4 regions of the Geomicrobium sp. JCM 19055 genome follow, and region 3 is predicted to be linked to each of the others. Evidence: riboswitches for the same ligand, from Rfam matches in the RefSeq annotation. Region 3 holds a riboswitch; each other region holds the start of a gene.
The links. Region 3 has a riboswitch for S-adenosylmethionine ahead of metK (methionine adenosyltransferase). Riboswitches for the same ligand answer to the same signal wherever they lie in the genome.
Positions count from the first base shown of each region.

Region 1: it holds a riboswitch for S-adenosylmethionine, as region 3 does, so the genes downstream of both, JCM19055_RS13725 (methionine ABC transporter ATP-binding protein) here and metK (methionine adenosyltransferase) in region 3, are expected to answer to the same signal.
Region 2: it holds a riboswitch for S-adenosylmethionine, as region 3 does, so the genes downstream of both, JCM19055_RS05940 (ABC transporter substrate-binding protein) here and metK (methionine adenosyltransferase) in region 3, are expected to answer to the same signal.
Region 4: it holds a riboswitch for S-adenosylmethionine, as region 3 does, so the genes downstream of both, JCM19055_RS04585 (5-methyltetrahydropteroyltriglutamate--homocysteine S-methyltransferase) here and metK (methionine adenosyltransferase) in region 3, are expected to answer to the same signal.

Region 1 is NZ_BAXL01000015.1:38,484-46,433, forward strand. It holds gene JCM19055_RS13715 (TetR/AcrR family transcriptional regulator) at 1-213, opposite strand, end outside; partial or broken gene JCM19055_RS13720 (glucose 1-dehydrogenase) at 370-1,151, shown strand; SAM riboswitch class I at 1,273-1,378, shown strand; gene JCM19055_RS13725 (methionine ABC transporter ATP-binding protein) at 1,459-2,472, shown strand; partial or broken gene JCM19055_RS13730 (methionine ABC transporter permease) at 2,462-3,126, shown strand; gene JCM19055_RS31925 (hypothetical protein) at 3,146-3,307, shown strand; gene JCM19055_RS13735 (MetQ/NlpA family ABC transporter substrate-binding protein) at 3,277-3,960, shown strand; gene JCM19055_RS13740 (hypothetical protein) at 3,998-4,270, opposite strand; gene JCM19055_RS13745 (TRAP transporter fused permease subunit) at 4,528-6,432, opposite strand; gene JCM19055_RS13750 (TAXI family TRAP transporter solute-binding subunit) at 6,450-7,469, opposite strand; gene pdxA (4-hydroxythreonine-4-phosphate dehydrogenase PdxA) at 7,476-7,950, opposite strand, start outside.
Region 2 is NZ_BAXL01000005.1:89,874-97,823, forward strand. It holds gene JCM19055_RS27145 (hypothetical protein) at 55-231, opposite strand; gene JCM19055_RS05940 (ABC transporter substrate-binding protein) at 261-1,640, opposite strand; SAM riboswitch class I at 1,730-1,833, opposite strand; gene JCM19055_RS22950 (hypothetical protein) at 2,028-2,237, shown strand; gene JCM19055_RS22955 (polysaccharide deacetylase family protein) at 2,231-2,653, shown strand; gene JCM19055_RS28705 (hypothetical protein) at 2,634-2,765, shown strand; partial or broken gene queF (preQ(1) synthase) at 2,790-3,286, opposite strand; gene queE (7-carboxy-7-deazaguanine synthase QueE) at 3,304-4,020, opposite strand; gene queD (6-carboxytetrahydropterin synthase QueD) at 4,017-4,442, opposite strand; gene queC (7-cyano-7-deazaguanine synthase QueC) at 4,442-5,104, opposite strand; gene JCM19055_RS05970 (hypothetical protein) at 5,184-5,498, opposite strand; gene JCM19055_RS05975 (GNAT family N-acetyltransferase) at 5,580-6,410, opposite strand; gene JCM19055_RS05980 (class I SAM-dependent methyltransferase) at 6,519-7,289, shown strand; gene JCM19055_RS22960 (hypothetical protein) at 7,548-7,950, opposite strand, start outside.
Region 3 is NZ_BAXL01000017.1:89,839-97,788, forward strand. It holds partial or broken gene JCM19055_RS25690 (IS1182 family transposase) at 21-1,476, shown strand; gene JCM19055_RS15445 (ABC transporter permease) at 1,619-2,359, opposite strand; partial or broken gene JCM19055_RS15450 (ABC transporter ATP-binding protein) at 2,410-3,182, opposite strand; gene JCM19055_RS15455 (ABC transporter substrate-binding protein) at 3,257-4,129, opposite strand; gene pckA (phosphoenolpyruvate carboxykinase (ATP)) at 4,374-5,963, opposite strand; gene JCM19055_RS15465 (DCC1-like thiol-disulfide oxidoreductase family protein) at 6,141-6,503, shown strand; SAM riboswitch class I at 6,592-6,703, shown strand; gene metK (methionine adenosyltransferase) at 6,876-7,950, shown strand, end outside.
Region 4 is NZ_BAXL01000004.1:2,244-10,193, reverse strand. It holds partial or broken gene phnC (phosphonate ABC transporter ATP-binding protein) at 1-503, opposite strand, end outside; gene JCM19055_RS31270 (PhnD/SsuA/transferrin family substrate-binding protein) at 587-1,051, opposite strand; gene JCM19055_RS31265 (PhnD/SsuA/transferrin family substrate-binding protein) at 1,158-1,475, opposite strand; gene JCM19055_RS22785 (hypothetical protein) at 1,672-1,872, shown strand; gene JCM19055_RS04610 (HAD family hydrolase) at 1,874-2,512, shown strand; gene JCM19055_RS04605 (AraC family transcriptional regulator) at 2,586-3,290, shown strand; gene JCM19055_RS22780 (hypothetical protein) at 3,287-3,595, shown strand; gene JCM19055_RS22775 (hypothetical protein) at 3,576-3,791, shown strand; gene JCM19055_RS04595 (bifunctional 2',3'-cyclic-nucleotide 2'-phosphodiesterase/3'-nucleotidase) at 3,826-5,718, opposite strand; gene JCM19055_RS27065 (hypothetical protein) at 5,923-6,075, shown strand; SAM riboswitch class I at 6,429-6,531, shown strand; gene JCM19055_RS04585 (5-methyltetrahydropteroyltriglutamate--homocysteine S-methyltransferase) at 6,655-7,758, shown strand; partial or broken gene JCM19055_RS04580 (LysR family transcriptional regulator) at 7,777-7,950, opposite strand, start outside.

The DNA of each region.
Region 1 (7,950 bases), on a different contig from region 3:
TTGGAACATTTCTCTTCTTAACTCATCAGCAAGACAAAATTTATCTTGATAATGTAAGTAAAATGTCGAGCGATTATAATCGGCCTTACGAATAATATCAGTCACTGTAACATGGCTGAATCCTTTTTCATGAATCAGTTCAATGAATGCTTCTTTAAAAGATTTCTTCGTCCGTTCGCCTTGTTTTGATGATCGGTGATCACTTGAGACCATGTATGTTTCCTCCAAAAATCAACATATTAAGTAAAGGTGTCGATTGTATAGACAGATCAGAGAGGATTAACGATTGTTGAGGGTCATGAATCCGTTTACACTTAAATCGTTAAAACCGTTTCGCTTAGTATAGCATCAACGGAAGGAGAAGGTTTTATGAAGCGTTTTGAAGGTAAAGTATCAATTATTACAGGTGGAGGCTCTGGTTTAGGAAGAGCTGCTGCAAAGCAAATTGCATCTGAGGGAGCCAAGCTCGTTCTCGTTGATTTAAATAAGGAAGGTCTTGAAGAGAGTAAGCAAGAAATTCTAAAAGACACACCAGAAGCGATTGTTGAATTGGTTGAAGCGAATGTAGCGAAAGAAGAAGACGTTGAGAAGTACGTTCAATTCACAATGGATACATTTGGACAAATTGATAGCTTCTTTAATAACGCAGGTATCGAAGGGAAACAAAACCTAACCGAAGATTATGGAATTGAAGAGTTCCAACGAGTGGTTGATGTGAACTTAAACGGTGTCTTTTATGGTATGAAGCACGTGCTGAAAGTGATGAAAGAACAAGGCCATGGTTCCGTCGTAAATACTGCATCTGTCGGAGGTATTCGTGGGGTTGGGAATCAATCTGGTTATGCCGCAAGTAAACATGGGGTTGTCGGGCTAACGAAGAACTCTGGAATTGAATACGGTCAATTCGGAATCAGTATTAAGGCGATCGCGCCAGGTGCCATCATGACCGCAATGGTTGAAGGATCGTTACGCCAAATGGGTGGAGACAACTGGAAGAATCAGGGAAAGAGTTCGTCAAAGCAAACCCAATGCTTCGCTTCGGAAAGCCTGAAGAAGTCGGCTACCTAGTTGCTTTCTTATTATCAAACCAAGCGGACTTTATTAATGCCGTCGTTGTCCCAATTGACGGTGGACAGTCGTATAAATATTAAAGAATAGTAAGTGTAACGGCATGGCTATTAACAAGCTATGTCGTTTTTATTTCTTAGATACATTGACATTACCCCAACAAACTCTTATGATAATGAGTATTACAAAAATTGAATACATGATTACTTATCTAGAGTGACCGAGGGAAAGGCCCGATGACGTCCAGCAACCTCCTGAAATAGGAAGGTGCCAAATCCTACAGAATGAATTCCATTCTGAAAGATAAGTCGATAGCCGATCGAGATCGGTCATATAGACTTTTTTTTCAATGGAAAAAGGGTCTTTTTTTTATTGGATTGGAGGAAGAAGATGATCGATATTAAGCAAGTCACCAAGGTATACCATACTAAAAAGAAAAGCGTTACTGGTGTGAAAGATGTTTCCTTGACGATTCATAAAGGTGATGTTTTTGGGATTGTTGGGTATTCTGGCGCTGGTAAGAGTTCGCTACTTCGTTGTATTAATATGCTCGAAAGACCTTCTAGTGGAACGATCAGCGTAGACGGTATGGAGATGACGAAGTTAAAGGGAGAGGCACTTCGTCAGCAGAGACTTAAAATTGGCATGATCTTTCAGCATTTCTACTTAATCAATCAGAAAACGGTCTATGAGAATATTGCGTTTGCCCTGCGTGCTGCGGGGGCATCGTCTGATAAGATACCTAGTCGCGTAGAAGAGCTACTACGAGTCGTTGAGCTTTCTGATAAGCGTGATGTGTATCCTGCACAATTAAGCGGTGGTCAGAAACAACGGGTCGGTATTGCTCGAGCATTATCCAATAATCCGACTGTGCTGTTGTGTGATGAAGCAACATCAGCGCTTGACCCGACAACAACGCAATCGATCTTACGATTACTAAAATCATTGAATAAAGAGCTTGGCTTAACGATTGTGCTTATCACACATGAAATGGGTGTCGTAAAAGAGATCTGCAATCGGATGGCGATTATGCAAGATGGTGAAGTTGTCGAACACGGAAATGTGTACGATTTGTTCGCAGATCCAAGGAACACGTTAACGAAGGAATTTATCACGAATGTTGTTTCCTTTGATGTTCCAGAAGAAACCCTTGCGAAGTGTACAGGAACGATCATTAAAGTGATGTTCCAAGGTTCATCTGCAGGTGAAGGAATTATCGGAGATATGTTGCAAGAAGTCGATGTTAGAGGGAATTTCTTGCACGGTGCCATTGAGTATATTGAGGGCAAACCACTTGGGATTTTCATTCTGGAGCTTACGGGTGATCCTGAACAAGTGAATAAAGCGATGGATTACATCCAAAAACGTCACGTACGAGTTGAGGTCATCTCCCATGGATATTGAACAACTTATTGATTTACTACCAGAAATGACAGAAGCATTTTTAGAAACGATGCAAATGATCGGGATTTCAACAGCGGTTGCGATACTGATCGGACTTCCACTAGGCGTGATTTTGTTTGTGACGGATCGAGGATTGTTTTGGCAAAATCTTGTAGTGCAACAAATCTTAAGTTTTATCGTCAATGTCGTTCGTTCCATTCCTTATATCATTTTACTCGTCTTACTATTTCCAATTACGGGATTACTTGTCGGGACGACGACGGGACCGATTGCTGCAAGTGTATCGCTTTCTGTTGCGGCCATTCCGTTTTTTGCACGAATTGTGGAAACCGCACTTCGTGACATTGATAAAGGCATGATCGAAGCCGCGATTGCCACGGGTGCAACGCCGTGGATGATTATGAAAGATGTGCTATTTCCAGAAGCTCGTTCAGCATTATTCAAGGGCTCACACTTACGATCATTAGTCTCATTGCCTACTCAGCAATGGCTGGTGTCGTTGGTGGTGGCGGTATTGGTGATTTGGCAATCCGTTACGGTCATTATCGCTACGATACGACCATTATGATTTCGACGGTTGTGCTACTCATCGTACTCGTTCAATTAATTCAACAAATTGGTGATGTTGTTGCAAAACGATTAGATCGAAGATAAAGAAAAGGAGAGAAATCAAATGAGAAAACAGTTAGGAGCAATTGTAGGAGGTCTACTCATCTTAACCGCTTGTAGTGGTGAGGAGGAAGCAGGGGGTACGATGATCAGCAAGACATTACAATCGGAGCAACAGCAGGACCCTATAGCGACATGCTATCATCAGCCATCGTCCCAGGCTTAGAAGAGAAAGGTTATACCGTTGATATCCAAGAGTTTTCCGATTATGTGTACCCGAACAATGCGTTAGCGAATGAAGAAATTGATGCGAACCTTTTCCAACACACCGTGTATTTAGAGAATTTCACCGAGCAAAACAATCTAGATCTCGTTGGACTCATTGCGGTGCCGACAGCGCCGATGGGATTGTATTCTGAGGCGTATGAAACGATTGAAGATATTGAGAATGGTGATGAAATTGCCATCCCGAATGATCCGACGAATGCGGCAAGGGCATTTATGATTCTAGAAGAGGCTGGTCTTATCGGTTTCGAAGACGGTATTGATGAACTAACGGCATCCGCTCGTGATATTACAGATAATCCGTTAGATTTGCAATTTGTGGAACTTGAGGCCGCACAGTTGCCTAGACAAGTAGGAAGTTCAGAAATTACAGCTGTGCCAGGGAACTTTGCATTAAGTGCCAATCTAGATCTGTTAGAGGCACTAGAGTTAGAGAACATGCCAGATCAGTATCGAAACGTTGTTGCTGTTCGTGCAGAGGATGAAGAAAGTACATTAGCGAATGATATCGTTGAAGTCATTCAATCCGAACAATTTGAAGAAATAATTGATGAAGAATTCGAAGGTTTTGGAAAGCCAGAGTGGATGGAGTAATTTAATTAAATGGACACACGAAAAAGTTCGAACGAAGCTATACTCGTTCGAACTTTTTCATTTTGTAGATGTTATAAACGGTCGTTACAATACAAATAATCGTAACAAGGAGCGGCATATAGAATGATAAGAAGAGCGATGAATGTGTAGAAGTCGTTCCCCAATACAAAAAGATTCCTGGTGAAACAATGACACTTGATATAACACGTAGTCTGTACTTTTCAATCGTTCCTTTTAGTAACGAGTGGACAATGAAATTAGCAAAGATTATAAAAGCAATCGCAAAAATGGACCAAGCTTCAATATCCATAAATAGCATCACTCCAGAAACGTACTTAGTGTAATGGTTACCCGTAAAATAATGTAAATAATCAAGAATTATCATCTGTGTACATTGAAAAAAAAACGGGTCTTTTACATAATTACTATGATTTACGTGTTAGAGCTTTATGTAGATTACGGTGTTAGTAAATCGTTGTATGCTAAGGAACATTGTATAGAATGTCTAAACTTAAATGAGTCCATTGAACAACTATCTTGTTCAATGGACTCATTAGTTATTGCTATTTAAGCTTCTACTAAACTTCCTGTTCCACGATTTTTATCTTTGGTTTTCATAAAGTAAGCGATTGCAAGTATTCCAAGAACAATACCTGTAATGGATGTAGTTAGATCTGGGAGAATTACGAGAATGGCGCATAGTAACATGAATCCTCGCTCGAATACTCCATACAATGGTCGAATCATATAACCGGAGACTGTAGCGACTAAGAATACCGTTCCAATTAATAAAATGATAGACGCTTGAATGGTCTGCCAAGGAGTTCCAATTAATAGCAATTCTGGCTTAAAGACAAATACAAATGGAACCAAAAATCCAACGAGGGCATAACGGAAAGCAAGCAGTCCCGTTTTCCATGCTGGTGCTTTTGCAATTCCTGCGGCTGCAAATGAAGCTAAGCAAACAGGTGGTGTAATTTGTGCGATAATTGAAAAATAAAAAACGAACATGTTTGCTGGTAATGGTGCGATTCCGAGTTCTGTTAGAATCGGCACGAATAAGATGAACGATGCTAGATAAGCTGCGACAGTTGGTAAGGCAAGACCAATGAGTATACAGCCAATACCAGTTATGAGTAGTGGTAAGTATAGTCCCCCTGAGCCAAGATCAGCGATCATATCTCCTGCACTTGAAGAAAGCCCTGACATAATTACTACACCAATTATAATTCCACAAGCGGCTGTAGGAATTGCAATTTGAGCGACTTGTTTCGTTCCTTCTAAAAAGGTTTCAAATAGTTCTTTGAGACGAATACGGGACTTAAATCGAAAGAGATTGATTAGTAAGATCGCTGCAATGCCTGATAATGCGGCGTACATTAATGACGTTCCACTCAAAATGTTATAAATTACAAGTAACATTGGTGCAAGTAAGTAAAGGCGTTTTAAGATAGGGTCAGTATCAATGACAATTTCTCTAGAGAGTTGGGTGATTTTATTTTTTCTAGAAATAAAGTCTACTAAAATGAACAACGACAGTAAGTAAGCAGCGGCAGGTATAATGGCTGCAATGGCAATCTCACTATAAGGAACACCAATCATATCTGCCATAATAAACGCACCTACACCCATGATTGGTGGTAAGATTTGACCGCTTGTTGACGCAGATGCTTCAATGGCCGCAGCTTCTTCAGGCTTATACCCAGCCCGTTTCATTAATGGAATGGTCAACACACCAGTTGAGGTTACATTGGCAACTGCGCTTCCGTTTACAGTTCCAAGCAATGCGCTGCTCGCAATAGACGCTTTTGCAGGACCACCGCTACTATTGTTACCGATTTTCATGCCGAGATTTATAAGCACGTTTCCGCCACCACAAACTGCAAAGAGCGTTCCAAAAAGGATAAAGTAATACAAAAAGCCCGCCGAAGCATTCAAAGGTGCACCAAAAATACCATCTGCCCCCATGATCATCAAATCCGTAAAATGATTTAAGTTCGTTCCCGCATGACTAAAGATAGAAGGTAAAAAGCCCCCGACCCATAAGTAAGCAATAAATAGTAAAATAAAGAATAATAGATTCCAGCCAATGGTTCGACGAACCGATTCAAGTAAGATAAGGATCGTTGCAAACATTATTACGTAATCCAATAATAGTAAGCTATCAAGATATTGTATACGGTTCATCAGCCGTTCTGCTTGTGAGAAGAAATAACCGACCATAGACAAAAGTGTTACTAATATGACGCCATCAATTATGTTACCAACCCGTTGATACTGTTTGTTTACAGGCTCATTTTCTTTTGGCCTATACAAAGGAAACCAAAGAATGGCGACCGCCAATGCAAGTATTAGATGAATCGGGTTTTGCAAAAGTGGCGGAAGTGGTTGAATAAATGCCAGATACAATTGAAACAGCAAGAATGACACGGAAACAAATATAATTAGTGAACGTCGTAGCGGGAACGCCATGCCCATACCTCCTAGGTTCATGATTCTAAACATCCAGATTCTTTATAGTATTGCTCCGCCCCAGGATGAAGTGGTGCACCAGCTCTCGTTGGTTCACATGCATTCTCCGGTTCAAAGTCTTGAAATGCGGAAAAGCTGCTCACAAGTGCTTCCTTATTCTCTGCCATTTCTTTAGCCAATATATAAGCATGATCGTCGGGCATGGATTTATGAACGAGAAGTGTTGTAGGTGAGCCTACAGTTTGCATATCTTCTGATACGACACCGTTAAAGCTTCCAGCTGGGATCGTTTGCCTTGCATAACCTTGTTCAAATAACCGATCTTGCAATGAGTCACTTAGTTGTGCGAAATGTAGTCCTGTCGTAAGAGACAATTCTACATAGTTCGCTTGGTTGAGATTGGTGTGATCAATCGTAATATCAGCTCGATTATCTCGTAACATATCAATGACATTACTAGAGTCAGTGAGCGTAATGTTCCCGCCCCAAGAACGAATATCATCATACGTGACACCGAGTTCTGAAAGGATGACATTTTGGGTCACTTCACCAAATGAACCGGTATCTTTGGATGCAATTCTCACGGGGTATTCGTCATCGATCACTTCTTCTAGCGTCGTATATCCGGTCCTGTTGACGAAATTCTCTGTAAATACAACGATGGCAACCGGAGCATCTAAACCACCTCCGACGGAGCGGACGTCTTGAACTGGTGGTCGGTCGAGGATGCCATCTTCATATGCCCAGATTGCCGGAGCAGCATTACCGATCGTAATGTCTGCAGTTTGTTGTTCAATGATGTACGAGGCGGCAATTCCGCCAGGTGACGTCGTTTGTGAATGGATTTCTGTACCATCATTAAACTTCTCATCATAAATAGTAGTAAATGCATTCGTCATCGTATTAAAAGAAGTTCCTAAACCTTGAGTGGAGAACACATATTGATTTCCTGATTCGTTCGCATTACTCTCATTTGAACACCCAGTAATCACAAAGAAGATGCTTAAGAATAGGAATAATACCATTTGGAATTTCATGATTCTTTACACCTCTCGCTTATGAGATTTTGTATTGGCAAGGGTAATCGCAGTGAGGAGTGCTTGTACCATGCTTTGCTCATCTGCGAGGTTTTTGCCCGCAATGTCAAACGCTGTGCCGTGGTCAACGCTCGTTCGAATAATCGGTAAACCGATCGTAATGTTGACGCCATCGTCGATTCCAAGCACTTTAATTGGTGCGTGACCTTGATCGTGATACATAGCAATAACAGCATCATAATCACCACGTTGCGCTAAATAAAACAATGTGTCAGCAGGTAGTGGACCAACAGCATTAATACCAACAGCTTTCGCTTTCTTTATAGCAGGTTCAATCTTTTCTTCTTCTTCGCCGTACCCAAACAATCCATTTTCTCCAGCGTGAGGATTAATACCACATACGCCAATCCTTGGAGAGGAGATATCCATTGCTTTAAGTGTTTGATGTGCAAGTTCAATGGTCGTCAGAACACGTTCAGGT
Region 2 (7,950 bases), on a different contig from region 3:
GATTTAGCAATAAAAAAAGAACAAGGACACGATCTCCTTGTTCTTCGCATGATCTTAATATTGATCTGTTTGAAGACGAACTTGACTTATATCAAATACACCAATTGGCAATGGAATGAATCCTTCCACATTCTCATGAACACCAACACGGAATGGATCATTGGCAATAAACACTAACGGTGACTCATCTAAGACGATTTGTTGAAATTCAGCATAATATTGTTCACGCACTTCAGGATCACTTTCTTCTCGCGCCTCATCTAACAGACGATCTGCTTCTTCGTGATCAAAAACGAACGGTTCCCATTCGCACCTTTGTTATCAGAATGGAAAACCGAGTATGTTGCATTGTCAGCGTCCCCAGTCACAGTCGTCCAACCCGCAATCGCCATTTCGTGTTCTCCCTCACCCATTGCACTTAAAAGCGCACTCCACTCACGCTGTTCAATAGAAATATCAATTCCAATTTGTCCAAGTTGATCTTGAATGTATTCCGCAGTTTGAATGTTGATTTGGTCGTTGTCACGCACGTAAAGCGTCGTACTAAACCCGTCTTCATATCCTGCAGATGCAAGCAGTTCTTGAGCTTCTTCAAGATCATAATCATTTTTATCTAAATCTTCCGTATGACCGAAGACACCAGGAGGAACCGGGCCATCAGCCGCACGACCATATCCTTCATAAATACCTTCTACAATCGTTTCTGTATCAACAGCTTTTGCAATCGCTTGGCGAACTTCAACTTGATCAAACGGTTCCACATCATTATTTAAGATAATAAAGTTCAATCTTGTACTTTCAACCGTCTCGACATCAGCATGGTCCATCGTTTCAATTTGTGATGTATTGACAGGCTCAATTTCGTCAATGACGTGTGCTTCATCATTGTTTAACATCGCAATTCGAGTGGACTGGTCTGGAACAATCTTGTATGTGGATGCTTCAATCTCAGGAAGCTCTCCCCAATACTCATCGTTGCGAACGAGACGCACCGATTCACCTTGGTTCCATTCATCTAACTGAAAGCTTCCAGTCCCAACTGGTTCAAGCTCTAAGTTGCGTTCACCATTATCGTGTTCTTCAATCGCCTTTGGACTAATCATTCCTCCACCGTCATGAGTGAGGTTCATCGCAAACGGTGCAAAGGGATACTCGGTTGTCACATGAACTGTATACTCATCAACGACTTCAATTTCATCAATCATGTCGTACATAAATGCTTTTGGTGAAGCAACTTCAGGGTCAATCACACGCTCTAGATTAATTTTTACAGCTTCAGCATTAAATGGTTCACCATCGGTAAACGTCACATCTTCACGTAATACGAATTCCCATGTCAAATCATCAATCTGTTCAAAACTTTCAGCAAGCTCAGGTTGTAATTCGATGTTCTCATCGTGATTAACGAGCTTATCATAAATATTCGTTCGAATATGTGTTGAAGCAGTATCATTTGAACCATGAGGATCAAGACTAATCGCATCATTGGCTACGGCAACAATAAGCTCGTCTCCTCCTGCTGATTCACCTTCATTACTAGAGCCAGAATTGCTAAGTTCATCTGTTGGCTCTGAAGAACACGCGGCTAATACGACCGCAACTGACGCAAACAATCCGAATTTCACTTTACTCTTATCCATGTTCATCCACCTTCTAGTTGTTATTAGAATATATGAAATTCACAAGAACAAAAAACTCCCTTTTCTAAGAGAAAAGAGAGTAGTATCCGTTCTTATCTCTCAGAACAATCGTTCTGATGGAATTAGCACCTTCCACTGACGTGGGGTTGCTGAGGTGTCATAGGGCCAGTCCCTCTACCTCTCTTCATAAGATTCTATATGTAGTTGATAGTGTTACTTTACTATGGGTTATTTGCTAATGCAAGCATTATTTTCAGAAAAACAGTCAATGTTCTGAAAGACATGTAAGACAAAACTTACACTAGCCTTATTTCTCTACTTTTTTTCTCGTATGAAATTTCATTGCACGGTGACACTATGAAAGGAAAAGAAAGGATGATACTCGTGATGAAACGATTTACACTTAGTATTCTTTGTACATTACTCATTGCTCTTTCGGTATTTGTTGATTCAATGGACGCAAGACAAGTCGGTTCGTTGCCAGGACTTGCTGATCAATATCCTGAACTTGTATTCGTTCGAGGAAATGATGCATCAAACCAGATCGCACTTACATTTGATGATGGACTGATCCTCGGTTCACGGACACGGTGCTGAACGCATTAGAAGAATTTGATGTACCTGCAACGTTCTTCGTACTCGGGCAACGAGCAGAAGCAAACCCTGATTATGTAAGACGCATCGTTGATGAAGGGCATGATATTGCCAATCATACTTATTCCCATCCAAATCTCGCTGACCTTACTGTTGATGAGATGGAACAGGAAATTAATCAAGCAGATGCTGTCATTGAGAATATCGTCGGTTTTCGACCACGTCTCTTCCGTCCACCATTTGGTAGTATTTCAGAAGAAGACGTTGTACGGCTCGGAGAGATGAACAACGTGGCGATTGGGTGGGATGTGGACCCCAATGATTGGCAAGAGATTCCTGCTGATGAAGTCAGTGAACGAGTCATCGCTGACACAACAGCTGGCAGTATCATCTTATTGCATGATGCGTCGACAGCCTGATTTGACGGTGAATTCACCAGAAGCATTACAAACGATCATTCCAGAGTTGCAATCTCAGGGGTATGAATTTGTGACGGTTAGTGAATTAATTGGTATCGAAAATCGCAAATAAAAAACCGCTGTTTAGCGGTTTTTTTTAACGATTTGTAATCGTTTCTGGATACATGTCATGGTAGAGCAGTCGTTGCTCTGCCATTTTTCGTATTTCGTCCCTGGCTTACCGTAATTTACGTACGGGTCAATCGAAATTCCGCCACGAGGTGTAAACTTACCCCACACTTCAATGTATCGAGGATCCATTAATTCCACGAGGTCATTTACGATAATATTCATCGCATCTTCATGAAAATCACCGTGGTTACGGAAGCTAAATAGATAAAGTTTAAGTGATTTACTTTCTACCATTTTCACATCCGGAATGTAGCTAATGTACACCGTTGCAAAATCCGGTTGTCCAGTAATTGGACATAGTGTTGTAAATTCAGGGGTATTGAATTTAACGAAATAGTCTCTCGTTGGGTGATTGTTCTCAAATGTCTCTAAAACCCCTGGGTCGTATTCAAACGAATACTTCGTACCTTGATTACCAAGCTGCGTAATCTCTGGTAAGTCTTCTTTTCCTCTACCAACCATCAATCAAATTCCTTTCTTTAGACGCCTTGCTTGTTGCCCCAAATCAACGTATGAATTTGAGGTAAAACACGGACGTTGTTTAGTTCTTTGTCTTCCATAACTGTATCAACAAGCCATTCATAGCGCTCCAAAAGGTGATCACGCAAACGAGTAGGTGCTCCTTCTTCTAAGTCGTCATTGCCGACTTGCAAATAGAATGCCATATTCGGATAACGTGCATGCACTTTTTTCGCGTAAGCCAAGTCGCCTTCATTGAAAATAACGACTTTTAACGACTGACTACCCGATGGTCTTGTTTGAAGCTGTTCACAAAAATAATCGAGTTTCTCCCAATCCGTAATCATCTTACTGCTCGGGGGCTTTGGGGAAATCGTAACATCGTCAATCTCTCGTAACCATTCTTGCCAAAAACTACCTTGTGTTTCAACCGCAGTGCCAATGTCTTGCGCTTTCAGTAGCTGAACGAGTTCACCAATCCCTTTATGAAGAGCAGGATTTCCACCTGAGATGGTTACGTGATTAAAGCGATCGCCACCGATCTCTTGCAACTTTGCCACAATTGTTTCTGGTGTCAGAGCATCCGCCTTTTGGCTTCCGTCCCACGTAAATGCCGAATCACACCATGCACAACTGTAATCACAGCCTCCCGTACGTACGAACATCGTCTTTTGACCTGCAACCATGCCTTCGCCTTGAACCGTTGGTCCAAATACTTCAAGTACTGGTATTTTCATCGATGTTCGCCTCGCTTTGGCCTGTAGATCGCATAGCTCGTAGGCGTTTCACGAACGATTACTTGTAAACAATAAGGACGATGCTTTTCTTGTGATAACAATTCATCAACAAGCTCCCAGATCACTTTCGCAACGACTTCAGTCGTTGGAATCCCTTCTGGAAACTCTGGATGTGTATTTAAGAGTGTATGATCAAAACGACCATGCACTTGTTTTTTTAGTGATTTAAAGTTAATTAAAAAGCCCGTATCATCAAGGTCATCACCTGCGACGGTAATGTTCACGAAATACGTATGACCGTGCATTTCTTTACATACACCTGCTCGCTCATCATCAATAAAATGCGCAGCAGCAAAATGCATGTCCTTGTTGAGTTCATACCGATAGTCATGGTGTACTTGTGGGTAAAATTGTTGGAGCATTAGTCATCCCTACCCTTATGATCGAGGTACTTTTGTAATCCTTGCATTCGTAACTCACATGCTGGACATTCGCCGCAGCCATCGCCTTGAACGCCGTGGTAGCACGTTAACGTGCGTTCACGTACGTAATCCAACTTTCCAAGATCATCTGCTAACTTCCATGTTGCTTCTTTATCCAGCCACATGAGAGGAGTATGAATAACGAAGGTGTTGTCAATCGCAAGATTGAGCGTTACGTTTAGTGATTTCACAAAACCATCACGGCAATCTGGATACCCACTGTAGTCAGTCTCACACACACCTGTGATAATGTCGAACGCACCTCGTTGCTGACCGAAAATCGTTGCGAACGTCAAAAAGAGCAGGTTTCTGCCAGGAACAAACGTACTAGGAAGCTCACCTTCGCCTCCGTCTGTTACTTCAATATCTGAACGCGTAAGTGCGTTAGGCGCAAGTTGATTGAGTAAATCCATATCTAGCACATGATGCTCAACACCAACATCATTTGCGATTGATTTGGCCACCTCAACTTCTTGACTATGACGTTGCCCATAAGAGAATGTGACGGCATAGACCGTTTCAAATCGTTCTAGTGCCCAAAACAAACACGTCGTGCTATCTTGTCCACCACTAAAAACAACAACTGCTTTATCTCTTTTCATCACATACCCCTCCTTTCTATAAAAATAGCCAATCTATATTATCATACAGAAATTTATTTCAAAAATAAACCGTAAGCTCTCATTGGGAAATGTTGTATCGCTCAACTTCTCGTTCAATCATAGAACGGTCTGCACCAATTGGGGTTACCCGTTCAATCGTATGCCCATCTTGTTGCACACTGATTAAGTAGTAACCTGCATAGTTGTTCGCTAGATAGAATGAGTGATTCCCATTTCGATATAATTGTCCTTTACCCAAATATTGATATTGAAATGTCTGCCACTGCGTTTCTTCTTGGATATTCGTCTCTAGCATGGCCTCTTTTTGCGCCGTCGCAAAAGCTGAACTGGCATATATAGAAGCGCCACTGCTAGTGCCATGCAAAGTAACCATTGAAAGAACGAATTCTCACGCTTCACTCAATCGCCCTCCTCTATACTATTACTAGACTCTATGAGGTGGACGCGTGATTTATTACCCGTAAGCTTGAGCGGCTAATGCATAATGATAGTTTTCTTCGTACGGTGAATCACTACGACCATATCCCATCATCCATGGTGTCGCGTCGATTGTAAAACCAATCGTTACTAGTTCATCGTGGTAACGGTCGGTCGGCACATCGATTCGAATCGGCGTTTTTGCATCCACTGCAAGCTCTTGCACGAGCATGCAGAAGTCTTGTTGTGTTTTGGCAACAATGGGACCGATTACGCGCATATGCTCCCCTTGAATTGCTACACCGTAAGCAATGATTTGACCGTTAGCATCATACTTCACCAATACTTTTTCGGCCTGCTTAAAACGTTTCTTTAGAAAATCGCTACGGTTTGAGCCCGTTGCTTTTGCATCAAGTTCTATTATCGGTTTTATATCTTCTTTTTTGAAGGGACGAAAAATTCGCTCTTTTGGCGCCATAACTTGATTCGTCGTATACTTATGTACCGTATGCAAAGGTTCAAAGCCTAGCTTTTTGTATAGTGGAAATCCCGCTTCGGTTGCCACACAAATCATTGATTGATTGGTTTGTAACGATTGTAGGCATGCCTTCGTTACCCGTTTACCTAGACTCTTTTTCTGATGGTTCGGGTGGACGATGACCATACCTAATGATGCAAGCCTACGATCATAATGAATCGCTGTCGCCGTAGCAATTAACTCGTTTTTGTCATCGATGACACCAAATGCATGACCGGCTGATAGAAGCGTTTTTGCATCAGCCAAATCAAAAGACCAACCGACTGCCTGAGAGAGTTGAATGATGCTTTTCGCATGCTCAACGTCTAAAGGAATGAGTGTTTCTGCCATGAATACCTCCAAGTTGTAACATTTTGTCGGATTTCATTGTACCATTCCTATTGGCTTTTCGACTTTTTTTCCATATACTTAAGAATTAAAGAAAGGAGTTTACTACTCATGACTGCAAAAGAATGGGATCCTTCCCTTTACGATGATACGGCATCTTATGTCTCACAATATGGCAAAAGCTTGCTTGATGATTGGCTCGCACCAAAACAAGGGGATCACATCGTTGATTTAGGATGTGGAACTGGGGAATTGGCTGCTCGAATTGCGAAGTCAGGGGCAACCGTTCATGGCATTGATTCTTCTGAATCGATGATTAAAACCGCACGAGGAAAGTTTCCTGAACTCTCGTTCGAAGTTATTGATGCGAAAGACTTTAAAGTTGATGAGCGAGTAGACGCTGTCTTCTCTAACGCTGCACTTCATTGGATGACTGAACCTGAACCCGTGTTGAAAGCGGTCTCAAAATCACTAAAACCAGGTGGACGATTTGTCGGTGAAATGGGTGCAAACGATAACATCGCAACGATCATTGCTGCTGTAAATATGGCCTTTGTAGAGATCGGTCAAGAACCGATGCCTGCGATTTTCCCATGGTATTTCCCAAGTCTTGGTGAATACACGACGTTGCTCGAAAAACACGGCTTTATCGTAGAAAATGCTACATACTTCAAACGTCCAACTCCACTACAAGGTGGCGCGGAAGGGCTAAAGACATGGATGCAGAACTTCGCCGATCCATTGCTACAGCCTCTTGATGCTGAAGTACGTGAAGAAGTGCTCGAGCGAACGATTCAATTTGCAGAACCTGCATTACGTGACGGTGAACAATGGTACGCCGATTACGTAAGACTACGTTTTAGTGCATATAAAGAGGAATAGAAAAGAAAGCGTTGGTTTCGTGAACCAACGCTTTCTTTCATAGTTTGAAGATTGCACAGCCCAGCTCGTGTCTGCAGAGATTTTCATCATTTTGCTTAATTTCCAGAAGCAAAATCCCAACATATACGCGATGATGTGTTGATAGTATGGCAACCACTGTTGCGACAACCTCACATAACCTACGTTATCTGCTTTAGTACCTATCTAGTACTTCTATGTTTCTTAACAGCTTAGGACCCATTTGGTATCCTTTTTTTGTTAATGATCCCAATAACTTGTTTCCATATCTATTAACCAATGACTTCGTAACATAAGCGCCCTTTCAGTTGCAGCCAAAATTCCTGCAGTAATGATTGTTACGTTTGCCCAACCCGGTAAAGAAACTGGTGAAACAAAAGTTCCGATATTCTCTTCAACCCAAGGGATTTGTGATAGGTATTCGATTAACTGCGGGAGGCTAAGAAACACAGAAGCGAGTAACGTAAGTGCAGCGATAATTCCGATAACAGTGCTTATTTTCTTGAAACGTTTATGAAATCTAAGACGAAGCCCTCTAACGGACTGTCGATCTGGAAGCAACGGATCGGATTCTCCATGATCCGGAACATAATGAGCGCGACTGAACCCATATGAACCAATTGCCATCTCAATGACACCGCCA
Region 3 (7,950 bases):
CCAAGAAAGCGGTGTTCGTCATGATTCAACGTCATCAGTCCCCTCAACTTAGTGCATATGCGGACCTTTACGATGTCGTCGTTCCCTCTGACCATAAATTAAGAAAAATGAATGATCTCATTGATTTTTCGTTCATATATGAGGAACTAGAATCGACGTATAGCTTGAATTATGGGCGTTCCGCCATTGACCCCATTCGAATGTTTAAATACTTACTGTTAAAAAGTATCTATCCGTTGTCTGACGTTGACCTTGTCGAGCGATCGAAATACGACATGTCGTTTAAGTACTTTCTAGGGATGGCACCGGAGGAAACGGTCATTAATCCAAGCTCCTTGACGAAGTTTCGAAAGATGCGGCTGAAAGATGTGAACCTGCTGGATGTATTAATCGCAAAAACGGTAGAAATTGCGTTAGACAAGGGAATCATTCAAAGCAAAACGATGATTGTCGACGCCACGCATACGAAATCACGCTACAACCAACAACGACCCGAAGACATTCTTCGTGAGCGCTCAAAGCAGCTCCGGAAAGTCGTCTATTCGATTGACGAAACCCTGAAAACAAGTTTTCCAACCAAGCCTGAAAAAAAGCGACCTTCAAGAAGAAATCCAGTATAGCAAAGCGCTTATGGAGGTCATCGAAGCGAACGAAACGCTTCAAGCTTATCCAAAAATCACCGAACCGTTGAACCTATTGCGTGAAACCGTCGAAGATGACCTTGACCGCCTCCAATCCATGAACGATCGGGATGCACGGGTTGGACACAAAACTGCGGATTCGTCATTCTTTGGGTATAAAACTCATCTTGCGATGAGTGAGGAACGCATCATTACGGCTGCGGTCGTAAGCACCGGTGAGAAAAGTGATGGGACTACCTTCAAACGTTAATCGAGAAAAGTAAAGAGGCAGGTATGGCGGTCGAAACCGTGATTGGGGGATGCGGCGTATTCCGGAAAAGACAACATTGCTTATACAACCAAAGAAGAAATCGAATTGATCGCTAAGCTAAACCCAGCCGTATCCCAAGGAACTCGAGCTAAAGAAGATGAATTTAGCTTTAATAAAGATGCAGGACTGTATGTGTGCAATGCCGGGCACTTAGCCATTCGAAAAGCCAAGCAAGGGAAGAAACATCAAAGCCAAAATCAAGCCATGACCTATTATTTTGATATCGAGAAATGCCAAAGATGCCCGTTCCAAGAAGGTTGCTATAAAGCAGGGGCGAAAAGCAAAACCTATTCGGAAACCATTAAATCCGCTGAGCATACCGCGCAGATGGCGTTTCAAGAAACGGAATCGTTCAAAACACGAGCTCGTGAGCGTTACAAAATTGAAGCTAAGAACAGCGAACTCAAGCACCGACACGGGTATGAAACCGCCTCATCCTCGGGTCTTTTAAGTATGGAGCTGCAGGGTGCGATGGCGATATTCACGGTGAACATCAAACGAATTATCAAGGTAATGGAGAAATAGACTCCCCATAGACACTGAAATCATAAAAACGGATGTCCAATCCCCTTATTTATGAAAATTAGGCATCCGTTTTTTAGTTACTTGGGTCTTTTTTTGAAGCAAACCTCTGTTTTTCAGTGTCCTCCTTTCTAAGTGCGACCTTTTATTGTTTTCGTTGTTTTGTCATCTGTTTTTCGAGAAGTGCGACCCCTTGATACATTAATGTGGCAAGTATGGCGACAACGACTAAGCTTAACATGACCATATTAAAGTTAAAGACTTGGAATCCGTAAATAATCATATAACCGAGACCTTGATTGGAAACGAGGTACTCCCCAACGATCACACCGACCCAAGCGAGACCAACGTTAACTTTTAATGCTGAGAGAATGGCAGGGTAGGACGCTGGAAAAATCACGTAGCGAAAACGTTGCGTTTTTGATGCACCAAACGTATCAACCACTTTGACTAAGTTCGCATCAGTTTCCTTAAATGCGCTATAGATGACAAGGGTTGTAACGATAATTGAAATAAGAACACCCATAGCGATGACTGAGCTCATGTTTGGACCAAAGCTTACGATGAGGATCGGACCAAGAGCAACCTTAGGCATGGCATTTAAGATAACAAGGTAAGGGTCTAACACGCGAGAGAGAAAGGGTGACCACCAAAGCATAGCAGCGATTAACACACCGCCAATCGTACCGATGAGGAATCCCATAATCGTTTCGAACAATGTGACACCCGTATGGGTGAGAAGTGCTCCACTTTGCATCATCGAAACAAAAACGGAATACACACTCGAAGGTGAACTAAATAACAGTGGATCAATCCAATACATCCGACTCGCAATTTCCCAAAGTGCAAAAAACGCAATCAAAATGGCAAGTTGGGTAAGCCGAATTTGCCAACGCTCTCGTTTTTTTCATTCGTAAGTGCTTTGTGAACTGTGAATTAACTTGTTGATTCAAGGGACTCTAACTCCTTCCAGATCCTCTGAAACCATGTTTGATACGTCGGATGATTTCTCGCTTGTAGAGGTTTTAACTCACGTAATTCATCTGGAATTGTAAAAATTTCTTGTACGAAGGAAGGTCGATGTCCGAGCAAGACGACCCGGTCGCTCATGGCAATGGCTTCTCCGATATCATGGGTAACGAGTACGGTCGTTTTCTTTTGAGCTTTTAACGTATCGTGAATGAGGTCTTCTAATTTCAGTTTTGTTTGAAAGTCTAGAGCGGAAAAGGGTTCATCTAATAGCAGAAGAGAAGGTTTCGTAGCTAATGTTCGAACGAGTGCGACTCGTTGGCGCATCCCCCTGACAGTTCATGAGGCATGTCATCGACCCGATCTAAAAGCCCCATTTGCTCTAACAAGTCAAGGGCATACTCTTTATTTTCAACTGTCTTCATTTTTGTTACATCAAGACCAATCGTCATGTTTTTTCCGATGGTAAGCCACGGGAACAAATAATCTTGCTGCAACATGTAGCCGATCTCTGCGGAAGGTTCTGTCACACTTGAACCGCTTAATTCAATCTGGCCACTTGATGGTGAGGTTAAGCCAGCGATCATTGAAAGAACGGTCGTCTTGCCACAACCACTTGGCCCAATGATCGATACAAATTCACCTTTTTCTACTTGAAAGCTAATCTCGCGGATTGCCTCAACGACATGTTCTTGTGTGAAAAAGTGTTTTTTTACGTGACGTAGATTTAGCAGTGCCATTCGGTACCTCCTTTGTTTTTATCGGTACTCATCGTAAAGGGCTTCTGAGAACGCTCAGAAGCCCCCGTTTATCATTAACGTTGAAGCGCTTGATCTGTAATGGTTGTATTTACGAGGTCTTCGTAATCAAAACGTGCAGGTAATTCGCCTGAAGCTTCCATAATATCTTGCAAGTGATCCCAGCCATCTTCATCAATATACGGATCGATTGCGTAGGAATCTTGGTCGCGGTAGCGATCGACGACTTGCGCAATTAAATCGTCAGGTGTTTCTTCAAAGTAAGGCTCGATGGAAGAGGCAATGACTTGACTATCTTCCTCTTGCACAAATTGTTGTGCTTTGTATAGTGCACGATTAAACTTTACGAGCGCTTCCTCGTTATTCTCAACGGTACTCTCTTTCGTAATAAACCCTGTATACGGTAAGATGCCGGACTCTTCACCAAATGAAGCGACAACATGACCGACACCTTCGCGTTCAAATTCACTTGCAGTAGGCTCAAATAATTGAACAAAGTCGCCCGTACCAGCTGCAAATGCTGCAGCGATGTTTGCATAGTCGACACTTTGGTCCAACACGACATCTTCCTCTACGTCAATGCCGTTTGAGGCAAGCGCAAATTCCCCAGCCATTTGCGGCATTCCCCCGGCACGTTGACCTAAATATGTCGTCCCTTTTAAATCTTCCCAACTAAAGTCGTCAATCGGCTCACGTGAGACGAGAAACGTTCCGTCAGTTTGAGTTAAGGCTGCAAAGTTTACGACTGAATCCATCGGGTTTTGTGCATGCACGTAAATCGACGTTTCAGCACCTACGAGGGCAATATCCGCACTGTCTGCTAGGAGTGCAGTCATCGTTTTATCTCCACCCCAAGTCGTCGTAATGTCGACGTCTAGCCCTTCCTCTTCAAAAAAATCCTTCTTCCACCGCAACGTAAAGCGGTGCATAAAAAAATCGAACGTGTAACTTCTGCTACTTCTAACGTTTCTACTGATTGATCATCCCCACAAGCTGAAAGTACTAATGAACCACTAAGTACAGACAGCAAAGCGAATTTCCCCGCACGTTTCATGTACATTCGTCCCCTCTACTTCCATAGATGCAATATCTTATGCGATCGCCTGTATAGAGGTGTGTAAAACAAAAAAAGAACTCCCAATGAATTATTGGAAGTTCTTATACATGTGTAATTTATTTAAAGGTAGGTCCAGCGTTACGAATTTCATCAGAAACGTGAGAGAAACGTTCAAAGTTCTCTTTGAACTTCTTCGCAAGCTGTGAAGCTTTCTCGTCGTAGGCTTTAGGATCGTCCCAAGTTGACCTCGGCTGAAGCACTTCATCAGGAACGCCTGGTACACGCTTTGGAATATGAAGACCAAAGATCGGGTCTTGATTCGTTTGAACGTTCGTCAATTCACCTTCAAGTGCCGCTTGCACCATTGCACGCGTGTAATTCAATGGAATACGATCACTTGAACCGTAACCACCTGCATTCCAACCCGTATTGACGAGGAATACATTCACTTCATGTTGGTCAATCTTCTCACCGAGCATCTCTGCATAAACCGATGCATGTCTTGGTAGGAACGGTGCACCAAAGCAGCTTGAGAACGTTGCTTCAGGTTCTGTAACACCACGCTCAGTTCCTGCTAGCTTGCTCGTATACCCACTTAAGAAGTGGTACATTGCTTGTTCTTTTGTTAGACGGCTGATTGGTGGCAATACACCAAATGCATCAGCAGTTAAGAAAATAATTGTATTCGGATGACCGGCAACACCTTGAGGGAGTACATTTTGGATGTGCTCAAGTGGATAAGCTGCACGTGTGTTCTCCGTGTAGTAACCATCATCATAATCTGGTTTACGACTCTCTTCATCAACAACGACATTCTCGAGCACTGCGCCAAAGCGAATGGCATCGTAAATGTCTGGTTCTTTTTCTTTAGAAAGGTTAATGGTTTTAGCGTAGCAACCACCTTCAATGTTAAATACACCGTTATCAGACCAACCGTGCTCATCGTCACCGATTAGAAAACGCGTACGATCTGCAGAAAGTGTTGTTTTCCCTGTTCCAGAAAGACCGAAGAAAAGTGCAACATCGCCTTCTTTGCCTGTGTTAGCAGAACAGTGCATCGGTAAAACGTTTTGAGCAGGTAACAAGTAGTTCATAATAGAGAAGATGGACTTCTTCATTTCGCCGGCATACTCAGTACCACCAATTAATACGATTCGCTCTTCAAACGAAATATGAACAAATGCTTCAGAACGTGTGCCGTCCACTTCAGGATCCGCTTTAAATCCTGGTGCTGAGACAATTGTAAATCCGTTCTCTTCTTCAGCAGGGCGTTCATTCTCCTCAGGACGAATGAATAATTGACGTGCAAAAAGGTTGTGCCAAGCAAATTCATTTACAACGCGAAGAGAAAGACGATAGTCGGTGTCTTTGCCTGCGTATCCATTAGTAACAAAAAGTGCATCCTGTTGACCTAAATAGTGAAGCACTTTACGATATAGTTTAGAGAATACATCTTTATCAACCGCAGCGTTTACGACACCCCAATCAATGGAATCGTGTACAGACGGTTCATCAACGATGAATTTATCTTTAGGTGATCGACCTGTGTACAAACCTGTAGTGGCTGCAAATGCGCCAGATTTTGTTAGTACACCTTCGCCTCGTGAGAGTGCTCTTTCCACTAATCTCGATTCAGGAAGATCAGTTTCAATGTGATCTCCATTCAGTAAGTGTTGCAGTGCAGACTCAAAAGATACGGTACTCATAGTAGCAAAACTCCTTCTCACAATAATCACGGAACGAAAGTGTTGAATTGATTTGAAATTAGTATAACACATTTTGATTTATAGTCTATACTATTTTTCGATTTCACAAAGGTGTCATGTTTAACGTGGATTTTATAAAAAAGGTGTGATCAACTATGGACTCATGTGTCGTCTTTTATGATCAACAATGTACGATTTGTCAAAAAAACAAAGCGTGTGATCCAAACCTACGACCAGTTTAACCATGTTAAATGGGTGGATCTGCATGAACCTGAGTTAGAACAACAATATCCGTTTGTTCAATCGACTGATTTAACGAAAGAAATGCATGTTTTAATCAATTCGACGTACGTGTATCGTGGTTTTGATGGCGTTATTAGGCTACTGGAAGAACACGCATTATTAAAGTACCCGATGCGCATCATAAACATGAGACCATTTAACGTGATTGGCAAAGGATTATATAGGAAGATTGCCGAAAATCGGCCAATCATTGGGCAACATTGCAATCATGATCAATGCAAAATCGACATTTCTTAGTCAATAGAACAGAAAATTCTACGATTTGATTAATTCACTTGTCGAGATTTGCAATTCTTCGCGTTTGCCGTTATATTTACTTGGTAGGCTTTTATCAGGAGAAGGTGGAGGGACAGGCCCTGTGAAACCCAGCAACCATCTGTAGTCATGCAGATAAGGTGCCAACCTGGCAAAACATCATCTGTTTTGCAAGATAAGAGGCGAAAGGTGAAAGGTAATGCCCCTTCCCTCATCGGTGAAGGGCTTTTTTTTCATGAAATCATACGATACAACTCGCCCTTATATTCTTTATGGTCCTTGCCATAAAGGGAAATGAAGTGTTTTGAGTCGATACACGCACTCTAGGGCACTTCAAACATATAAAGTAATACAGTGTTTCATAAGGAGGAGAATCATGGAAGCAAATGGGCGTCGCTTTTTACGTCAGAATCTGTAACAGAAGGCCATCCAGACAAGATTTGTGATCAAGTGTCTGATGCAATCTTAGATGAAATTTTACGACATGATCCAAACGCAAGGGTGGCATGTGAAACAGTAGCCAACACCGGAATGATCTTAGTAACTGGTGAAATTACAACAACGACATACGTCGATATTCAAAAGATCGTTCGTGAAACGTTAACTGAAATCGGGTACACGAGAGCGAAGTATGGCTTAGATGCTGAAACGTGCTCAATCCTTACCGCGATTGATGAGCAATCTCCTGATATTGCTCAAGGTGTTAACGCAGCACTCGAAGCTCGCGAAGGCGCAATGACCGACAAAGAAATTGAAGAGATCGGTGCTGGCGATCAAGGGTTAATGTTTGGTTATGCGGACAATGAAACGAAAGAATATATGCCTATGCCAATTTCATTGTCACATCGACTTGCTCGTCAATTAGCAAAGGTCCGTAAAGACGGCACATTAGATTACTTACGACCTGATGGTAAAACGCAAGTGACAATTGAGTATGATGAAGATGACAAACCAGTACGAATCGATACGATTGTTATCTCAACACAGCATCATCCAGAAGCAACACTTGAGCAAATTGAGCGTGACTTGCAAAAGCATGTGATTGAACCGATTGTCCCAGAAAAGTGGGTCGACGAAAAAACGAAGTTCTTTATTAATCCGACAGGACGCTTCGTGATTGGTGGACCTCAAGGAGATGCAGGTTTAACTGGACGAAAGATTATTGTTGATACGTACGGCGGATTTGCTCGTCACGGTGGAGGCGCGTTCTCTGGAAAGGATCCAACAAAAGTTGACCGTTCGGGTTCCTATGCCGCACGCTACGTTGCGAAGAACCTCGTAGCCGCTGGACTTGCAGAGAAATGTGAAGTTCAATTGGCTTATGCGATTGGGGTTGCAAAGCCTGTCTCCATTTCGATTAACACGTTTGGTACGGGTAAAGTAAGTGAAAGTGAATTGCTTACGCTCGTTGAAAGTCATTTTGACTTGC
Region 4 (7,950 bases), on a different contig from region 3:
AGGAATACTTTCGTCTTCTGAGTGAGTGCGCGTGCAATACTCACCCGTTGTTGTTGACCACCCGACAGTTGATCCGCTCTCGAATAAGCTTTCTCCGCAATTCCTACTCGGTCTAGACTACGAAGGGCAAGTTGTTTATCTTCATGCTTAAATAAGCCAAATATACTTCGTGCCGTACTCGTTCGTCCGAGCGCTCCAGAAAGCACGTTGCGCAGGACGGACATGCGTCGCACAAGATTGTAGCTTTGGAAGATCATACCGATGTCGGTTCGCATTTTGCGGAGGTCGCGTTCGTTAAATGCAAGTGAGTTCTTCCCGTCTACCATTAATTCACCAGATGTCGGTTTAACGAGTTGATTAATGCTGCGAATGAGCGTTGATTTTCCGGCGCCAGAAAGGCCAACAACCACGATCATTTCGCCTTGTTCGATTTTTAGATTGACGTTTTTGAGTCCTTGGTGTCCGTTAGGATAGGTTAAAGAAACGTCTTTAAATTCGATCATTTGCGTTTCTCCTACTTTCTATTAAAAGATTGATTCTAAAAAAAAGGAAGAGCTTGCGCACTCCCTTTTGTGTGTTCCTATCATTAATCTAATGAAACATCTTCTTGGAAACGCTCATACGTATCACGAACGACTTCGTAATCCGCAGAGTCTGCTTCTGCAATGCCTGTCCAGTTATAAATGCTGTCAAGGACCTCTAACATTTCATCATCATCATTAAAGCTTAAGAAGGCTTCAATGACTTGGTTTTTCAAATCTTCATCAAGTCCAGGACGAGCTGAAATTGTATCGTTAGGAATTGGTTGTGTATAACCGATTACTTTGATGTCATCTTTAATGTCTGGATAATCGTCTTCAAGATTATCACGTGCATCATCAAATGAGGTGGAGAAGTCTGCATCTCCGTCAAGGACTGCCATCAAAGCAGTATCGTGTGCACCGACTTGAGAATGTTGGAACTGTGAGTTAAGATCTTCAACGCCAGCATCCATTAATTCGTTAGCTGGGAACAAGAATCCGGCAGCAGATGACGTATCGCCATATGCCAAACGAGGCCTTCGGAGTTCACTAAGTCTTCGATACTGTCAATCTCATCGTTGTCAGCACGAACGTTGAATTGTGCTAAGTATTCATAATCTCCAAAACGTTCGGATTTCAATAGCACTTCAACATCGTGTAGTTGCTCTGCTTGAACAAATCCAAGTGGTGGTAAGAACCTATGTCGACTTGGTCGTTCCCCATAGCCTCGACTAAACCAACATAGTTCGTAACAACTTCTGCTTGAACCTCCATACCAAGTTCTTCTGATAAGCGATCTGCTAATGGTTGGACAGTATCTGCCAACTCATCGGCATCTTGTGATGGAACAAACCCCATAGAAAGCGTGTCAGGCGAGTCACTTGCCCCTGTTCCGCACGCTGCTAAAATCGTAGTCATGAGCACTGCTGTACTTGCAATGGTAAATTTTCTCATAATGACGATTTCCCCCTCCCGTAATATGTAAGATTTACCAACATGATTGGTAATAACCCCCACTATTCTACCACAATATTTCATGTTTTTTATATTGAATTGTTTAAATCTAGAGCAAATTAACAATTTACATAGGAAAAATTGACGATATCAACAAAATCCTTTACTTTATAATCAAAGCATAGGAGGGGACAACATGGAGACAAACCTTTTTAAAGAAAGTGAACTGATTATATTTGATCTTGATGGAACATTATATGAAGATACTGATCATTTCGATTACTATGCCAAAACGTTATCAGAGGAAGTCATCGAAGAGCACAAGCTGTCGTTTTTTAGCGACTATGAACATATGAAAAAAAGGAAATCACGCAGTTTCAATTGGAAAGGCTTATGATGTGCAAAACGATTGGGTTTTAGACGTCGACCCTTTTACAGGAAACATTGAGCGTGTCGTAACATGGGAAGGGGAGAAAGTGGCAGACTCCACCTGGAGAGAGATTCACGAAGGGCCAGTAGAGTACGATTTCGACCAGGTCATTGCAATCGGTGATGGATGGTGGCTCCCAAATGTAGCGGCGAGACATTACGGTGTGAAAGATCCTCAGCCGGCATATCATAAAACGAAAGAGTTTATGGCAACGGATGCGTTTACACTATCGGTTATCGAAGGACTTCGTGAAGGATTATTGTCATTGAAAGAGAAGAAATCAATTGTTTTACTTACGAACAGTACAGATGATGATGTAGAGCGTTTGCTCAAGCTTCTTCATTTAGAAGGCGTGTTTCACGAAGTCGTTACAAATGCGATGAAGCCACAGGAGACGAGGGCGCACTTTATCTCGATTATGAAAAGGTACAATGTGACTACTGAACAGACACTAAGCATTGGGGACAATTATTTAAACGAGATTATTCCTGCAAAGGCAGAGGGAATGAAGGCAATTTATATTGATCTTGATAATGGTGCTGTCGCTTATGGCGATCGTAAAGTAACGAGTGTTAGTGAATTAATCGAAGAAATGAAAGAAGTCTAATGCGCTTTGATTGAATGGTAGGCATGAGAGCTTCGCTCACTGTAACGTAATGAGAGAATGAGGAGGATTGGCTTTGGGAGCAGACAATCAATCGATGATTTGTGAGAGGCGAACGTATCGGGAAGAACCGTACACACATCGTCATGCGTATGCGCAAATTTTATTTCCATTACAAGGCTCTATGGAAATTGAGACGGTAAATGGGAAACTGACGTTGAAGGATAAGAGCATTGTACTACTCCCTCAGAATTTGGAACATTCGTTTTACTGCAAGGGCTATAACGAATTTCTAGTCGTCGATCTTCCGCAGTTTTACGTTGATACGAAAGACTTGCGAAGTGAGCGAAGGTTTCAGAAAGATCAATCCTGGCACGCGATTCGTCAGCTACTACTCGAGAATACAAATCAAGCAAAAGGCCACTTACTTCCTCACCTTGTTGCTATAATGAAAGAAAAAGTATCTACCCATGAATACGCATCAATTGCTCATATTCATGAACAGTTTTCTTCACCGATTACAGTAGAAAGTTTGGCGTCCATAGAGCATTTTCATCCTGTGTATTATGTAGAATGGTTTAAGCAGAAAACGGGGAAAACGCCTCGGGTCTACTTGGAAGATTACCGAATTGAACGGGCGAAGGATTTATTAATTGAGACGAATCATTCCATTGCTCAAGTAGGGAAGCAAGTCGGGTATACGTACTGCTCGACGTTTAGCAGAACGTTCTTGAAAGTGACTGGAGTAACTCCTACATCGTATCGGAGGATAAAGCGATGAAGCTAAATGTGTTGCCGATGAGTAAGCGAGAGGCGTCCATTATTATGAGTTGGACATATGAACCTCCGTACTCTTTATACAGTTTGAGTGAGAGTAAAGAGCAACAAGATGAATTGCTTAACGGTAACTACTATGTTGTTGTAACAGCAGAAGATGATGTGTTTGGTTTCTATTGCTATGGTGAAAGTGCAAAAGTACCGGGTGGAAAGCGAGAAGGGTGTTACGACGATCAACGCCCAATCGATATTGGCTTAGGTATGAATCCGGTATACACAGGGCAAGGGTATGGACTTCAGTTTTTTTGAACTCGGACTTAGCGTAGGTGAAGAATTGTATGCGCCAGAATTCTTTCGGTTAAGCGTTGCGAGGTGGAATCAACGAGCCGTTACTCTCTACAAGAAGTTCGGATTTAACACCGAAATGACATTCATGAATTACGGCGAAACAGACGTTGAATTTCTACTCATGACAAACAGAGGGGACAGTCCCCCACTGCGTTAATTCTGTGCAGTGGTGGGGGACTGTCCCCTTTTCTTTAGTTGAAGCTAAATGTTGCGCCGTCGCCGTCTTCTTCGATAAATTCAATACGTTCGTGATCGTCACTTGCGTCTTGTGCTTCTAAAGCAGTTTCGAAAATGACTTCTCCAGCAGATTCAAATGGCGTGATCTGCCAGTTGTTGCTACGTTCAACGTTCAAGGCACCGTCATGATTCACGATGTAGTCAATAATGACTTGGCGATTCTCGTCCGTCGTCTCAAGGACAGTTTCTACTGAACTATCAAGATGGTCCTCGCCACCAGCACGGTAGTTGTTCGTCGCGACGTAGAAACGGTCATCGCTCGTTACGTCTTCACCTTCATGTTGTAGGTCAACGATTCGCTCACCTTCATCTTGCGTGACATCAATTTCGTAGGTAACGTTTTCGATGACGTCAAAATTATAGCTTGCAAAGTCTTCATTAATCAATGCTTGCTCATTGTTTTCATCTGGATCAATTTGATTGAAGTTAAGGGCAGAGTATTCTAACCAGTTCTTCAGTTGATCGCCGTCCACTTCAACGACGTGCAATGTGTTCGGGAAGACGTAAACGTCATTCATGTCACGAATGGCAACGTCACCTTCTTCAACATACGTAAAGTCACCACCGCGTCCTGCTCTAAACGGGGCAGCAGCTGATAGAAGGGGAACGTCTTCTTCTAGTTCACCGCTTGCTTGCATTTGTTCCATATAATCGAGTTGTGCGTCATTAATTAACTGTACAACTTCATTGTCTTCAACACGTGCGAAGAATGTATGGATATCGTCAGTAATCTCGCCAACGGGGCTATTTACGTAGCTTACCGTCGCTTCGTGAGCATCCATGACGAGGTTTTCAAGTCCCTCGTGTGAAGGTTGATCTTCAGTGCTTTGAATTTCAGAAGTCGCTGAAACGACATTCCACTCTCCGTTAGCATTCTCTAATTCAAAAGCTAACACGCCGAGGTGGCTTCCCCAAGAGCCTGGCATCATTGCTGGTACCCCGTGGATTGTTCCTGCATCTACATCCACACCGTCAACACCTTCATAGTCTTCGCTTGGGAAGTGGTTATGTTGGTGCCCAAGTAACATTCCGTCCACGCCATCAACTTCAGCAATGGATAGTGCGGCATTTTCACTCATACGATCGCCATCATTAATGCCTGTATGAGCAAGTGCAATGACAAGGTCTGCACCTTCTTCTTGAAGTTGTGGCACAAATTTCTCAGCGGCATCTGCAATTTCTAACGTCTCGACTTCACCTTCAAGGTGTGCAGCGTCCCAACTCATAATTTGTGGTGGAACGAACCCGATAAAGCCTACATTAAGCACTTCACCGTCCACTTCTTGTTCTACAATGGTGTACGGCTCATAGACAGGCGTCTCAGTGCCAGGCTCAACAACGTTGGCCGATAACCATGGGAAATCTGCATCTTCCATCGTCTCATCAAGGAAATCGAGACCGAAGTTAAATTCATGATTTCCAAGTGCAGCTGCGTCGTATCCCATCTCATTCATCGCATCCATCACGATGTGAGACTCATCATCTGCAAGTGGTTCAATTTGGGCAGGCATATCGCCTAAAATACTCCCTTGAATTGTATCTCCGTTATCCGCAAGCATATGATTTGGATACTCTTCACGAAGTTCTTCGAGAAGAGAGTATACTTTCGTTAATCCAATTGTTGAGTCTTCTTCATCATTCATATAATCATAAGGCAAAAGGTGAGCATGAATATCAGTCGTTCCAAACACAGTAAATGTACTTGTTGAATCGCTTTCATTTGTTTCGTTATTCGTTTCCTCATCGACTGGATCTGCCGATTGTTCCTCATCATCCCCACAGGCTGCTAGCATCCCAACGAGTAAGGTGCTCCCCATAAAAATGGAAAATCTTTTTGTTTTTCCCATAAAATCCCCTCCTGATTTCACCCATTATGGTAGCAACGTTCGTCTGATTGAACAATAACTGGGAGGACGATCAAGAGGATTGCACTACGATGGCTAAGCGAAAAGAATGAGTTGTAGTCAAATAATTGGCGCAAAAGGTTATGTCTATAGCGTTTCGTTGTTATAATTTAATGAACTAAGTTCTAATCGTTGAGGTGTTTTCGATTGAGTAGAATAAGACATTTATTAAAACAAGTCGGGCTCGATGTTGCTCACGGTGTTGGCGCTGTCTTCTATGGCATGTTTATTTTTACAGTAGTCATCCTGATCGTAATCGCCATTCTGGCTTTAGTCAGGTATGGAATCAATCTACTATAAGTTCATGGAATACAATGCAGCTTAGACGTCAAAGCTGAATTGTAACGATGAGTGCAACAAGGAGGTAAGAAGATGTCTGATCAACATAAAGTAAAATCAGAAGAGTTATCTGGTAAGAAGATTCGGTCTGAAGAAATGGTCACGAAAAAAAGATAAAGAGAACGTAAAATCAGAAGAACTCGTAACCTATAATCGTGACAAAAAGCAAAAAGAACGTGAAAACGATGAATGACCGGCAATACCTACTGACGAAACAATTACATTGAAATAATATTCAATAAAAATATACTTTTCTGTTGACAATCATTTTGTGGATGTTAGTATTAGATTTAATAAATTCAATGAATTCATTTTTCTTATCTAGAGAGGTGGAGGGACTGGCCCTTTGAAACCTCGGCAGCGGACTTTTTAAGTACTGTGCCAATTCCAGTAGTAGCGATACTACAAAGATGAGAAGAGTCGGATGAATGGCAACCATTTACCCCCTCTTCTTATTACAAGAAGAGGGGGTTTTGTTCGTAACGATTGTTGATTGATCGCTTAAAACTAGGAGACTACACACATAGAGGAGAGATTATCATGACAAAAACAGCAACGCACGCACCATTTAAAGCAGATCACGTAGGAAGCCTATTACGTCCGGAACGAATTCATATTGCGAGAAAAGATTTTCAAGCAGGTAACATTACCGCTGAAGAGTTATACAACATTGAAACCGAAGAGATTACTCGAGTTGTTGATAAGCAAATTGAAGTGGGTCTAGAAGCTGTTACAGATGGAGAGTTCCGCCGTCGTTTTTGGCATACAGATTTTCTTGAGCACTTAAACGGAATCGAAGGTTACGTGCCTGACCATGGTTTCCAATTCAAAGGCGAGGAAACAGAGCGTTATGATGTAAGAGTGATTGGTAAGATTTCATTTAACGAAGATCACCCGCACGTAAAAGAATTTATTCAGTTCAAAGAAATTGTCGGAGATCGTGCAGTTGCAAAGCAAACGATTCCGAGTCCGAATCAATTGTTTAATGCGGGAATTCGTAATCTAGACATTTATCCAGACCTAGACGCGTACACAGAAGACATCGTTCAAACGTACCGCGATGCTATTCAAGCATTTTATGATGCGGGTTGTCGTTATTTGCAACTCGATGATGTGTATATCGCTGGACTTAATTCAGATGACATTCCGTTTAATGATAGTGGTTATTCAAGAGAAGACTTAATTGAACACGCATTAAAAGTAGCAAATGCGGTGCTTGAAAATAAACCAGAAGACTTAGTGATTACGACGCACTTATGCCGTGGAAACTATCGTTCAAAGTGGGCTTTTAAAGGAAGCTACGCAAAGATTGCACCCACATTGTTTGCCAAAGAAAATGTGGACGGCTTCTTCTTAGAATACGACGATGATCGTTCTGGTGACTTCGGTCCACTCGATCACATTCCGAGTGATGGCCCACAAGTGGTACTCGGTTTATTCACATCAAAGCATGGGGAACTTGAAGATAAAGAGACGATTAAAGAACGTATTGAAGAAGCGAAACAACACGTTTCTGCAGAGCAAATTTGTCTAAGCCCTCAATGTGGCTTTGCATCGACTCATCACGGTAACATCTTAACGGAAGAAGAGCAGTGGGAGAAACTACGTTATATTGTTGAACTATCTAAAGAGCTAACAAACTAACACGAACCACAAAAGAAGCTAGGAGCCCCTAGCTTCTTTTTGTGCGGTTGAATAATATGAGCTGGCCTCTTCAATGAATGTTCGTGCAGCAAAGGGTAAGTATGAATCTTTACGCCAAATCATCACGAGCTCTAAGTGAAGCGGATTGTCTTCTAGTGGAACATAAGAAAGTACATGGGATTGCATCGTTTT